DNA from 4 places in the Aphanothece sacrum FPU1 genome. Region 2 is predicted to be linked to each of the others. Evidence: predicted binding sites of a transcription regulator. Region 2 holds the regulator's gene; each other region holds the start of a gene.

Region 1 (3,197 bases), on a different contig from region 2:
TTGGTTAATTCATCCTGATGCTTTAGAAGGGTTTATTCAGCAGAAAAAAGGAAAATTTTCTAGTCAGGATATTTCTGATTTTGCGAACATTCATAAAAGACATCCTGGCATCATTTTAGGTCGTCTTCACTATGATAAGTTAGTGCCTTACCAAAATTTACGTAAATATTTAGTAAGAGTTAATTCTTATTTAACTGAGTATGTTGATCGTTAAATTTCAAGGTAACATTTATGAGTCTTCATCGGTTCCAGCCCTGACTTTAAGTTATGATTCCATAATCTTATTAGACAAAGTATAACTAATGTTACCATTTATTTTTATAAAATGTAATTTAAGTTACAGAATTTTTCAATTCCAGTAGTGCGATTCTAAATTATTGAACACTATGTATGGTGTCTATTCCCATATATAGTCTCAAAGGCTAAAGCCTTATCCTATAGAAACAAAGTCCACCTTCGTGGACTAAATTATAGGTGTAGAATTCAATTTCCTAATCTTTTGTACAATTTTATTGATTTAATGCTGTTAAAATAGTCCAACTATCAACGAATAATAACAATAAGGTCAACCCTAACAAAATAAAATACATCCAAGGTTGAGACAGGGGACGAATATCCGTAGTATCAATCCCAGTTTTTTCAGTGACAATATTAACTAAACGGGCAAATCCAGCCACTCGCATCGGTAATAAATAAGCTTGCTCTGTCTTATCTGAAATAAAATAGTAAACCAGTCCGCCTTGTCCTGTGGTGCGGAGTTTTAAGTCTTTAATTTCTGTCCAAGAAAGTTCCCATCTCTGACGAAAAAAAGAGGGAAACCATTGAGGATAAGTCACCTTGATATTGTCCTCATCAACTATTACTTTTTCGCTTAATGCCCCCCATAAAACCAAGAAACCTAAGATAATAGCTCCCCAAAAGATAGAGGTAGAAATAGATGTTTGTGTTACTTGGGCCAGAAAAGGAAGGGGAATGGTTAACGCTAAATATAAGCTGACTAAAGTAATACGAATTAGGGGAGAAATCCGAAAAATAGAGGGGGTTAAAGACATGGATTTTCAATTCTTAACACTTTAACAACTTTATTGCCACATTTTATACAAATTACCGACTTAGCTGGATAACTGATAACTGTTAACTGTTAACTGATAACTGTTAAAAGGCGATCGTAGTGATCGCCTTTATTGTTAGATTAAACAGTTGCCAACTGAGGTTGAGGACGCTTACTATTGCGAATACCTTCAACAGCTTCAGCATAATCAGAAGCGTTAAAAACAGCCGAACCCGCGACAATGGCATTAGCACCAGCTTCTAGCACTTGCCAAGTATTACCAACTTTTAAGCCACCATCCACTTCGATCCAAGGATCTAGTCCACGTTCATCACACATTTGACGTAATTGACGAATTTTAGGAACCACTTCAGGAATAAAGCTTTGACCCCCAAACCCAGGGTTAACACTCATAATTAACACTAAATCGCAAAGTTCTAGAACATACTCAATCAATGCTAGAGGAGTGGAAGGATTAAGTACAACCCCTGCTTTTTTGCCCAATTCCCGAATTTGACCTAAAGTCCGGTGTAAATGGGGAGAAGCGTTATGTTCTGCGTGAACCGAAATAATATCAGCACCCGCGTTAGCAAAGTCAGCCACATATTTTTCAGGTTCCACAATCATTAGATGAACATCTAAAGGCTTTTTGGTGTAGGGACGAATAGCCTTAACAATTAAGGGCCCAATGGTAATATTAGGAACAAAACGACCGTCCATGACATCTACATGAATCCAGTCGGCACCGGCTTTGTCCACGGCTTGAATTTCTGCTCCTAAGCGGCTAAAATCAGCAGATAGGATCGAGGGGGCGATAACAATTGGTTTGATGGATTGGCTCATAGCTTAGGTTGTTCTCCGGCAGATTGCTTGTGGTAACAATATTAACAAAATCTTTAGACAATTTCTTAATTAAATATATAGAGTAGATTATTCCCGTCAATCAACCTAGTTTGCGTGAGTCAGGAACTTCAGACAAATCGTTAAAGACAAATGTTAAGATACCGCAAGGAGTCTAGTTTAAGTGGACTCGTTGAACCAAGAATCCCCGCCGTTAAAAAAGCGAGGGAGTTTCAACTGATTACGTTTAGATTTATCGAATGATCTTATGTTAAAATCCCTGGCTCATGGCCTAAGTTTGAATACTCTGATAGCTCTGTGTTTTGTCGGTAGTATCGCTCAACCGATGATACTACAAGCTCAAACTCCTCCCAAGGGTTCGGGAACCACTCAACCGGCACAACCCGCGCCAGCAGACCCAGAACAAATCGATGATCCTTCTGATCCTAATAATCTTCGTCCCCTGACTCAAGCAGATAGTTTACTAAGTTTACAGGGAGGAGAAAAATTAATGGGTGAGGCAACGGAAGCAATTAATAAGGAAAATTATGGTTTAGCGGCCACTAAACTCCAACAAGCCCGTAAGATCTTTAATCAATTATCTAATTTTCATCTGCAATTAGCCAATAGTTTCTCAGGTATTGATACAAAAATTTATGATACGCAACGGACTAATGCCTTAAAAACTGGTCAGATGAGAGATTCAGCGACCTATCAGTTAGCCCTGGTTCATCGAGCGCAAAATCAGCCCGAATTAGCCGTCCCTTTACTAATTCAAGTGATTCGTTCTCAGAACCCGACTACGGATTTAGGCAAAAAATCTTATCAACAATTATACGAATTAGGCTTTGTGGATGTACCTCTTTCGGGTTCTTCAACTGCTACAACACCAAGTCCATAAGAAACTAATCTGTCTGATGTAGCTTAACTGTCTTAATTTGCGTGACAATAATCGTAATATTGAGTTGGTAGTAATCGTTAAGGAAAATACAATGATCGGACTCGGCCAAGTTGAAGCAATGATTAAAGAGAAACTACCTGATGCTCAAGTCATGGTAAAAGATCTAAAAGGTGGTGATCACCTAGAGGCAATCGTTGTCTCAGCCACATTTGAAGGGCAAAGCTTGGTGAAACAGCATCAGCTTGTGTATAGTGCCGTTAAAGAAGCTATGGACACACAAATCATTCATGCTCTGGCTTTAAAAACTTATACTCCCCAAGACTGGGAAGCGGCCCAATAAATGGCCTGAGTTACAATAGATTAGGATAGGTACGTCAGCCCTGCGCCTGCGGCCATCATTTTTCA
Region 2 (3,197 bases):
AATTTCATCTAAACCATTTTCTGCTTTACTAATTTGTTCAATAAAATTTAGCATAGTTTTCAATCGTCCATCCCCCACTTGAATATTACCAACAACTCCAGCACTACGGGAGCGAAACTGAGTAGCAGCAAGGAGAATATCAAGTCTTTTTTGAATATTTTCTTCCGTTAAATCCAATGATTCCATAGAGACAGTCGCAATAGTTTCATCAGCGTTAAAAATCTTTTGATTAGGGACAACATCTGCAAAAACTCGAACTTCTTTTTCTCCTTTTACATAATTCCCTGCCGAAATTATTCTGACCACATATTCTTTACCATCTTTGAGTTGTTCATTTAACTGATCAACTTGAGATTTAGTAATTTTAACCACCCGATCATTAGGATCAACTTTTTCAGTTCCTACTGATTCAATTGCTGTGCGATTAGCCTGTCTAAGTAGTTCATCAATAGCTTGAATAGCGGCATTAGGATCAACAATGCGAACTCCTCCTATAGATAACACTTGACCTTTAACAAGGGCAATTTGTCGCTCTCGTAAGTCTTGATAATTCTGATAGTATTGTTCTAAAATATCTACTTGTCGTTGCAAATAAATCAATTCTCTTTCGGATTTTTTTAATTGAGATTCTCTATTTTTTACCGCTAAATCTTTTAGGTTAATTGCTTGGTCAAGTTGAACAATTTGCACATCTCTATTATCAATTTCTGTTTGTAATTTACTTTGTTGTTGTTGTAAATTTTGCAAGCGACTTTCAAGCTGTTTCAAACGGCTTTGTCGTTCTTGTAAAACACGATTTTGAGCAGAAATTTTTGTCTTACCTCTTTTAACTTCTGTATCCCGATTACGAATTTCTGATTGTAGTTGGCTAATTTGTTGATCAAGTTGAGTTTTATTGCGAACCAGTTCTTCTCTTTCTTTGAGTAATGTTTGAATATCCTCTCGTAGTTTTTTCCCTTGACTAACAACCGTTTTCAGTTGTTGTTGAGCTTTGGTAAAATTCTGATTAATAGATTCTAATTGTTTTTGAACTGTTTTTTGTTCCGTCTTAGCCGTATATAACTGTTTCTCAATATCTTGTTTATCATTAGCAACCCTTTCTAAATCTCCCTTAGCTGTTCGTAATTGTTTTTGAATTTCATCAAGTTGAAATAACCCTTCTCGTAACGATTTACTCAAGGTAAAAAGAATAATTAGGGTAGAAGCAGAAATTAGGGTTCCCGTCATCACTGTCACTAAAATTGCAGTTTGCTTAGGACGCAAGTTGCCGATACGCATTCTAGCTTTACCGACTTTAGTTCCTAAGCGATCGCCTAATGCTGCAATTAAGCCACCCAAGATTAAAATTGCTGCAATTAAAATATAAGCACTGGTCATGGGTGATTAGTGGTGAACACAGAATATTAAGTAAACTGTTGACTAAGAGCGACAGGGTTATGAACTGTAATCTTTTTCTTATGAATAGAAATCATTTCTTGTTCACGCAAATCCCCCAATAAACGGGTCACGGTCACACGGGTAGAACCAATTGCTTCAGCGATCGCCTGATGAGACAATTTTAAATCAATACGGATACCATCAGTGGTGGGTACGCCAAAATCTCGACATAAAATTAAGAGAAAACTGACCAAACGGGAACCCATATCACGATGGGCCAGGGTTTCAATCATCATTTCTGTTTGTAGAATGCGAGATGATAACCCCTGAAGCATTAAAATTGACAAATCGGGATTATTTTTTAAGGCCAGTTCCACTTGCTCAATAGGAGCAGAAAGTAATTCTACTGGGGTAAAAGCCACCGCATGATAAAAGCGATCAGAACGTTGGCCAGTAATCAGGGATAAAACACCAAATACACTATTTTCCCTCAATAAAGCCACCGTTATTTCTTCTCCTGCTTCATAAACACGAGAAAGCTTGACCGCACCTTTAAGTAAAAAATAGACTCTCTCGGCCGGATCACCCGGAAAAAAGATTGTCTTACCCCGTTCAAACGCTTCGACAACAGGAGGATACGGGCCGCCTCCAATTCGACGAAAGACGGCTGCTAGGGGTTTATCTTGTGGCAGAGATAGTTCCATTAGACTTCACTTAAAGTTAACAGGAGAATGAACCATTGTAACAGCATGAATAACTTAATCGTCAACTATAGACACATCACTTTAGCGTATCTTCAGAGGTTTGTGCTACGTTTTGCTTGACAATGTTTCTATGAGGATAACAAGTACCCTGTTCTGTCAATGATTATAACCATCCATATTTAGAACGGGGTAACTTAATTGACTCAAAATTGTACAATTGCTGAATAAACTATGTTAGATTTAACGGGAAAAAACGCTCTAGTAACAGGAATTGCTAATAATCGCTCGATTGCTTGGGGAATTGCCCAACAACTTCATAAAGCGGGTGCAAACCTCGGTGTTACCTATTTACCGGATGAAAAGGGCCGTTTTGAGAAAAAAGTCCGAGAAGTTGTAGAACCTCTGAATCCTTCTATTTTCGTGCCTTGTAATGTACAAGATGAGGCCCAGATGGAAGAAACATTTAAAGTAGTAGAGGAAACTTGGGGTAAACTCGATATTCTCATCCATTGTCTAGCTTTTGCGGATAAGGAAGGCTTAAGCGGTGATTTTTCGGGAATTTCCAGAGAATCGTTTACTCAGTCCTTAGAAATTAGTACTTTTTCTTTAGGAAATATGGCTAAGTATGCTAAACCTTTAATGAGTGAAGGAGGCAGTATTGTTACTCTTACTTATGTGGGGGGAGTGAAGGTAATTCCTAATTATAATTTAATGGGAGTTGCTAAGGCCGGATTAGAAATGACAGTACGTTATTTAGCGGCTGAATTAGGCCCCCAAAATATTCGAGTTAATGCTATTTCTGCTGGGCCAATTCGCACTTTAGCGGCTTCGGCAGTGGGGGGTATTCTTGATATGATTCATCATGTAGAAGCGGTTGCCCCATTAAGGCGTACAGTGACTCAATTAGAAGTAGGAAATACTGCTACATTTTTATCTAGTGACCTCGCTAGTGGCATCACCGGACAAGTGATTTATGTGGATGCGGGTTACGAAATTATGGGTATGTAAAAATTAAGAATGAGGGTTTATATTTTATGCCCTCATTCTGCTTATTGCTAACTTAGAGCTTCTGTTAAGAACGTGGTGCTAAGCTGTCACGAATCTAAATTGGTAGTT
Region 3 (3,197 bases), 280 kb from region 2:
GCTGTTCCTAGCCCTGGTGAGGCATTGGGAGGATCTTCGTTTGCGCCTGTCAGGTTGGCAGTAAAGACCATTGTTGCTGCCAGTGTCTGACTTACGGGGGCTATGACCATTATAGTGACCGCGAGAAGTATGGTTTTTAATAGATTTTTCATAGCAAATGGCTTAGACATGAGACGGACATTAATGCCTTAATCTTGCACCATAAGCAAAGTAACCTTCCCCACACATTCACAAATCTTAATTTCAGCCCACATTCGGCTTTGATAATCGGATTTAGTATAATATCTGAGTACAGATAATAACAGTCATTTTATTCATGAATAGCATTGCTGACACCCCCAAGAAACTCCTCAGCATAACCTTCTTCCCCATGTTCATTAATATCCATACCTTGACTTTCTTTTTCCGGTGTCAAACGTAAACCAACAGTAGCATCAAGCACTTTGAGAATAATAAAAGTCATGCTTCCGGCCAAAATATAAGTCACCACAACAGTTGCTAGTTGAACTAATACTTGTTGAGGGTTTCCATACAGTAAACCGTCTTTTCCTGCCGCATTAATGCTAGTTGTCGCAAAAACTCCTGTCAACAAGGCCCCAATAGTTCCCCCAACACCATGTACTGGATAGGTATCTAAACTATCGTCAATGCCTAATTTAACCTTAAGACTGATGGCAAAGAAACAACAAGTCGCCGTAATCGCACCAATAAGAATAGCAGCTAAAGGGGTGACAAAGCCACAAGCAGGAGTAATACCCACTAAACCAGCAACCGCCCCAGAAGCCGCACCAATGGCTGTAGCTTTGCCTCTTAAGACTTTTTCTAAAATCAACCACATGATCATAGCCGATGCGGCCCCCGTATTCGTAGCAACAAAGGCACTAACCGCTAAAGACCCTGAAGCTAAAGCACTACCTGCATTAAACCCAAACCAACCAAACCACAATAAACCGGCCCCTAATAAGATAAAAGGCACATTATGGGGGGCAGAAATCTGATGGGGATATTTTCTGCGGGGGCCAATAACTATAGCGGCCGTCAAAGCTGAAACCCCAGTGGCAATATGGATGACTGTTCCTCCCGCAAAGTCTAAGGCCCCCAAACCGCCAAATAATCCGAAAAATCCCCCTTTAGACCAAACCATATGGGCCATGGGACAATAGACCAAGGTTGACCACATTCCCACAAATAGAGAATAAGCAGCAAAACTCATCCGTTCCACAATAGCCCCAGAAATCAGCGCAGGACTGATAATGGCAAACATGGCCTGGAACATCATGAAGGTTTGATTGGAAATGGTGGGAGAATAAGACGTGACAACTTTATCGGCTGCTAATCCTGCTTCATAGGGCATTTGCGGTAAATAACCCGTTGCTTCGGGACTCACACCATTCAAGCCTAACCATTCTAATCCCCCAATAAATGGGCTTCCAGGGTCAAAACTAAGACTATAACCCCACAGAATCCAAGTAACCCCCACAATACCCATAGAAACAAAACTCATCATCAGGGTATTGAGGATATTTCCCTTAGCAACGAACCCACCATAGAAAAAGGCTAGTGCTGGAGTCATCATCAGTACCAAAGCCGCACAAATCAGCATAAAAGCTGTATCAACGGATGTTTGAATAGCCGTCAGCTTTCCGTCCGATATCGGTTCAGCTAGTGCTGGAGTAATCAGAATAAATCCTAGTAGCACTCCTATAATAAGCCCGACTGTTAAAATTTTCTTGAGCATTATTCCCACACACAAAATTACTTTTAAATAAATTTAGTGCATAACATGTGAGACAATCAAAAGATTCATCTAAAATCTTAATATCTGACTAAGTTGGTACGGTCATTATTGTAGCTTTTTATACAATTTATCTTATGAATTATCAATTATGAATTATGAATTATCAATTGTTGAATTCATCAAGATTAATACCTAAGCTTCTGAGTCTTTCTTCTAGTTGTTTCGCTCTTTCTTGCTCTTGTACTAATAAACATTGCGCTTGAATGGCAGATTCTTCGGGAGTAGGAACTAATAGACCCTCCGAAGTAAAATAACGTAATTTATCCTCATATATTCCTAAATATAGCCCTAATTGTTGACCTTGTGGGAAAATTATCTCAGGTTTTTGCTCTATATCGATAAGGGGTAAAGTTTGGCCGATAGTCATCATTTTGCAACAATAATTTCTGCTATTAATTGTTAATTGTTTTAATCTCGTTTCATCGCCCTAGAAATTTCTCTATCATCTTGACGACGTTTGATGGTTTCTCGTTTATCATGGAGTTTCTTGCCCCTTCCTAGTCCCATCGTCACTTTTACCCAACTTCCCTTAAAATACATTTTTAGAGGAACTAAAGTTAATCCCTTTTGTTCAATTTGACCAATTAATTTACTAATCTCTCGACGGTGCATCAGTAACCGACGACTACGACGAGGTTCATGATTAAAAAACATTCCACTCGCTTGATAAGGCGAAATATGGGCATTAATCAGCCAAAGTTCCCCATTACGAATTAACCCATAACCATCCGTCAGGTTCACTTTACCTGCCCGAATAGACTTAACTTCCGTTCCCAATAGTTCTATACCCACTTCATAAGTCTCTAAAATCTCATAGAGAAAGCGGGCTTTACGATTATCAGTTAGAATTTTGACCGTTTGATTTTGAGTTCCCATAACCTTTCCATAGTACCATAATTATTTATCTACTGCGTTTTATTCTACGGATTAAAAGACCCCTATTATACATTTTACACCAAGATATCGGGAGAGCCGAAATCTAAGTATTTTTGTCGGTTGGGTTAGGGAACGAAACCCAACACATAATTTTTGTTGTGTTTTGCCATTGTTCAATCCAACTTCACTTGTTAGGAGAGATACTTTGAATAACATTATCAGCAGTTATTTCTGGTTGTTCTAAATGAGGAACATGACCACATTTTGCAATCCAAATTAACTCATTATCAGGAATTAATTCTTGAAATTTAGTAGCATCTTTAGTTCCTAAAATTTTATCATTTTCTCCCCAAATAATTATAGTAGGTATCTTTAAATTTGATAAATATTCAGTAAAACAACCATAACCACCACTTTTAGTAAATGTAATTAAGGCTTCACTCCATCGAGGACATTGTAAGTGTAACGCGGCACAAACTTGAGCATCTTTACTAGCTAAACTTTTATCATAATAAGCAACTCT
Region 4 (3,197 bases), 300 kb from region 2:
GAGTTCGGTTAACTCCCCCTAATGGTTGATGTTCAGGTAAACAATGCCAAGGAGAAAAAGATAAATTTTCATTAAATTTGTTTCTCGCTTGAAAATCAAATACTTGACGAGGAATTCTCAAGGTAGCTACCTTAATATAAGGGGATTCTACCTCATTCCATTCAATAGTTGGATCTTCAATAGGCATAGTTTCAGGATTCGTTTGTAATTGAACCTTTAAATCAAAATAAGCATCTTTTTTATTTAAATGTGCTTTCATAGCTTCCTTAAGATAGTTATCTTTATCGGTCGCATTTTCGGGATTAAATGGTTCAGTATTGGGGTGAGGTTCTGCTAACATTTTAATCACATGAGTACCTAATTGATAAGGAGTAGCACTCCAATAAGGTCTATCTAAAGGGCTATTAGTTGGACTTTCACCAATTTCATCAAAAATCTTAAAAGCATAAGCCACTTTATCAAAATCCGCCCTTAAATCATTAGGAACTTCGCCAGTTTTTACGTTTATTTCTCCTGCTCTAACTTTATTACCTACTTGAAAGAAAGTAATATAGTCTTCTACATTTTTAATGAAAAATATAGGGCTACTCATTAACAAAAAATCATGCTCATGAGCATGATTAGGATCATCAAGTATTTTTTCTCCTGGTACATTGACTAATTTAATAGCCATGCCTCGAATATCTCCTACAGTATCCGGTTTAAACTGACCATTTTGATCCGGAGGATTTCCATTAGAAAATCGAATCCAAGCATCAAAAATATCAGGATGTTTAAAGATACCATGCTTGAGATTTTCAGGGATATCTAAATCAACCATTAATTGACCCCAAACACAACCATGAGGTTTAGAATGTACTTGACGATAAGCAGGAGGATGATCGACTGACTTTAAATTATCAGCACTCATTTTTGCAATGGTTTCAATAGATACTTCTTCTTGAGGTTCAATTATCTCTTGTCCTAATGGACTATCATTATTAGGTGTGTTCATCTTTTTCTACCAAATAAAAAGTCTTATTAAAACAATAAACCATCTTTTTTCATAAGATCATCCTTTCTTTACTATGGTTTAAACTTTTATTATGCAGAAATCGCATAGTAATTAAGACTTAATCGCATAAAAATTAAGATTTTGTTACATAAACTACAAAAGTTACCTGTTTGAAAGCTTTATAAATAATCAGCGAATTACATTTAAAGGCAATTCAGACCATCCCCAAAACTGCCTTGGTTAAGGGTCAAATGGCAACTAGACAAAGCTGTTGGGAATCTATTCTAAGGAAGACTATCATTAAAATATGGCTAAACTATCAAGACGTAAATTTATATTAACCGCCGGGGCTACCACCGCAGGGACAATGATTCTACATGGATGTAGTAGTGGTGGTGACAAACAGGCAACAACTCAGGCCTCTCCCACCGCAACAACTTCACCCACCACCGCAACAGGAGACGGCCCAGAAGTTACCACAGCTAAACTCGGTTTTGTCGCCTTAACTGACTCTGCACCCCTAGTTATTGCCAAAGAAAAGGGATTTTTTGATAAATATGGCATGACGGGAGTAGAAGTGCTTAAACAAGCTTCTTGGCCAGTCACTAGGGATAATCTAGAATTAGGGTCGGAAGGAGGGGGTATTGATGGGGCCCATATTCTGTCCCCTATGCCTTACATGATGACCCTGGGAACTATTACGAAAACGAAACAACCCGTTCCCATGTACATTTTAGCCCGTTTAAATCTCAATGGACAGGGAATTTCAGTCTCTAATACTCATAAAGACCTAAAAATTGGCACAGATAGCGCAGGACTCAAACAAGCGTTTACTAAAGCCAAATCTTCCGGTAAAGAACTCAAATGCGCTGTCACTTTTCCTGGCGGAACCCATGATCTCTGGTTACGCTACTGGTTAGCAGCAGGAGGTATCGATCCCAATAAAGATGTATCAGTGATTCCGGTTCCTCCTCCTCAGATGGTGGCCAACATGAAAGTAGGCAATATGGAATCTTTTTGTGTAGGAGAACCCTGGAATGCCCAATTAGTCAATCAAAAAGCGGGTTATTCTGCTTTAGTAACTGGTGAATTATGGAAAGATCACCCGGAAAAAGCTTTTACAATGCGTAAAGATTGGGTTGATAAAAATCCCAAAGCAGCGAAAGCTTTATTAATGGCCGTTTTAGAAGCACAACAATGGTGTGATAAGCCAGAAAATAAGGCAGAAATGTGTAAAATTGTTTCTCAAGATAAGTGGTTTAAAGTACCTGTAGAAGATATTTTACCTCGGGCCCAAGGAAACATTAACTTTGGCAATGGTAAAGAAGTTGAAAACTTCCCTCAAGCTATGAAATTCTGGTCTGATAATGCGTCTTATCCCTATAAAAGCCATGATTTATGGTTCTTAATTGAAGATATGCGTTGGGGTTATATTCCGGCGGATACTGATACCAAAGCCTTAATTGATCAAGTTAATCGTGAGGATTTATGGAAGGAAGCGGCCACAGCGTTAAAAGTGCCTGCTGCTGAAATTCCTATTAGCACATCTAGAGGAGTTGAAACTTTCTTTGATGGGGTAGAATTTGACCCGGAAAATCCGACCGCATACCTCAAGAGTCTCAAAATAAAGAAAGCTTAATTCAAGGTAGGATGCGTTCCCAACGCATCACCCCATCTATATTTGAGAAATAAACCCAACACATTAAAGAGTTTTATTGGGTTTCATAATCGTTAAAACCAACCTAAATTTATCCTTAACTCATTCATTCCTATCACCTCTTGTTTTCAACTTTATGACAGCTAAAGCACAATTAAAACGTCATTCTCCTCAGAATCCACTCATGCAGTTTTTGTTCTCAAAATCTAATAGGAAAATTATCGCCCCTTGTGTCGCACTTTTCGTATTTTTGATGATTTGGCAAATCCTCTGTTCAGGAGAAAGTCCTAATTTACCCTCTCCTATTACGGTTATTCAAGAAACATGGAATCCTTATATTATTAACCCATTTTATGATAATGGAGGAACAGATGTCGGTTTATTCTGGCAAATTTTAGCTAGTTTAAAACGGGTGGCGATAGGCTTTTCTTTATCAGCTATTGTCGGTATAGGATTAGGAATTTTAATCGGAACTAATCGCTTAATTTATGATGGTTTAGATCCCATATTTCAAGTATTAAGAACGATTCCTCCTTTAGCTTGGTT

What was found. The regulator NtcA, encoded in region 2, controls nitrogen genes in cyanobacteria. The targets are predictions, from matches to a motif close to TTTGTANCNNNNGNTACAAA.
Positions count from the first base shown of each region.
Region 1: rpe (ribulose-phosphate 3-epimerase) is a predicted target of NtcA. The motif match lies at 1,924-1,943, and genes of this name have one in related genera.
Region 3: AsFPU1_RS11365 (ammonium transporter) is a predicted target of NtcA. The motif match lies at 1,846-1,865, and genes of this name have one in related genera.
Region 4: AsFPU1_RS14240 (CmpA/NrtA family ABC transporter substrate-binding protein) is a predicted target of NtcA. The motif match lies at 1,135-1,154, and genes of this name have one in related genera.

Region 1 covers NZ_BDQK01000001.1:281,245-284,441, reverse strand. Annotated here, with positions in the region: gene AsFPU1_RS01205 (HigA family addiction module antitoxin) at 1-214, shown strand, start outside; gene AsFPU1_RS01200 (hypothetical protein) at 510-1,052, opposite strand; gene rpe (ribulose-phosphate 3-epimerase) at 1,193-1,894, opposite strand; gene AsFPU1_RS01190 (hypothetical protein) at 2,160-2,792, shown strand; gene AsFPU1_RS01185 (BolA family protein) at 2,884-3,132, shown strand.
Region 2 covers NZ_BDQK01000013.1:446,590-449,786, reverse strand. Annotated here, with positions in the region: gene AsFPU1_RS12715 (DUF3084 family protein) at 1-1,377, opposite strand, end outside; gene ntcA (global nitrogen regulator NtcA) at 1,404-2,081, opposite strand; gene fabI (enoyl-ACP reductase FabI) at 2,313-3,089, shown strand.
Region 3 covers NZ_BDQK01000013.1:167,088-170,284, reverse strand. Annotated here, with positions in the region: gene AsFPU1_RS11370 (CHRD domain-containing protein) at 1-152, opposite strand, end outside; gene AsFPU1_RS11365 (ammonium transporter) at 311-1,738, opposite strand; partial or broken gene AsFPU1_RS11360 (Uma2 family endonuclease) at 1,902-2,096, opposite strand; gene smpB (SsrA-binding protein SmpB) at 2,207-2,674, opposite strand; gene AsFPU1_RS11350 (alpha/beta fold hydrolase) at 2,859-3,197, opposite strand, start outside.
Region 4 covers NZ_BDQK01000013.1:745,612-748,808, reverse strand. Annotated here, with positions in the region: gene AsFPU1_RS14245 (catalase family protein) at 1-994, opposite strand, end outside; gene AsFPU1_RS14240 (CmpA/NrtA family ABC transporter substrate-binding protein) at 1,302-2,633, shown strand; gene ntrB (nitrate ABC transporter permease) at 2,836-3,197, shown strand, end outside.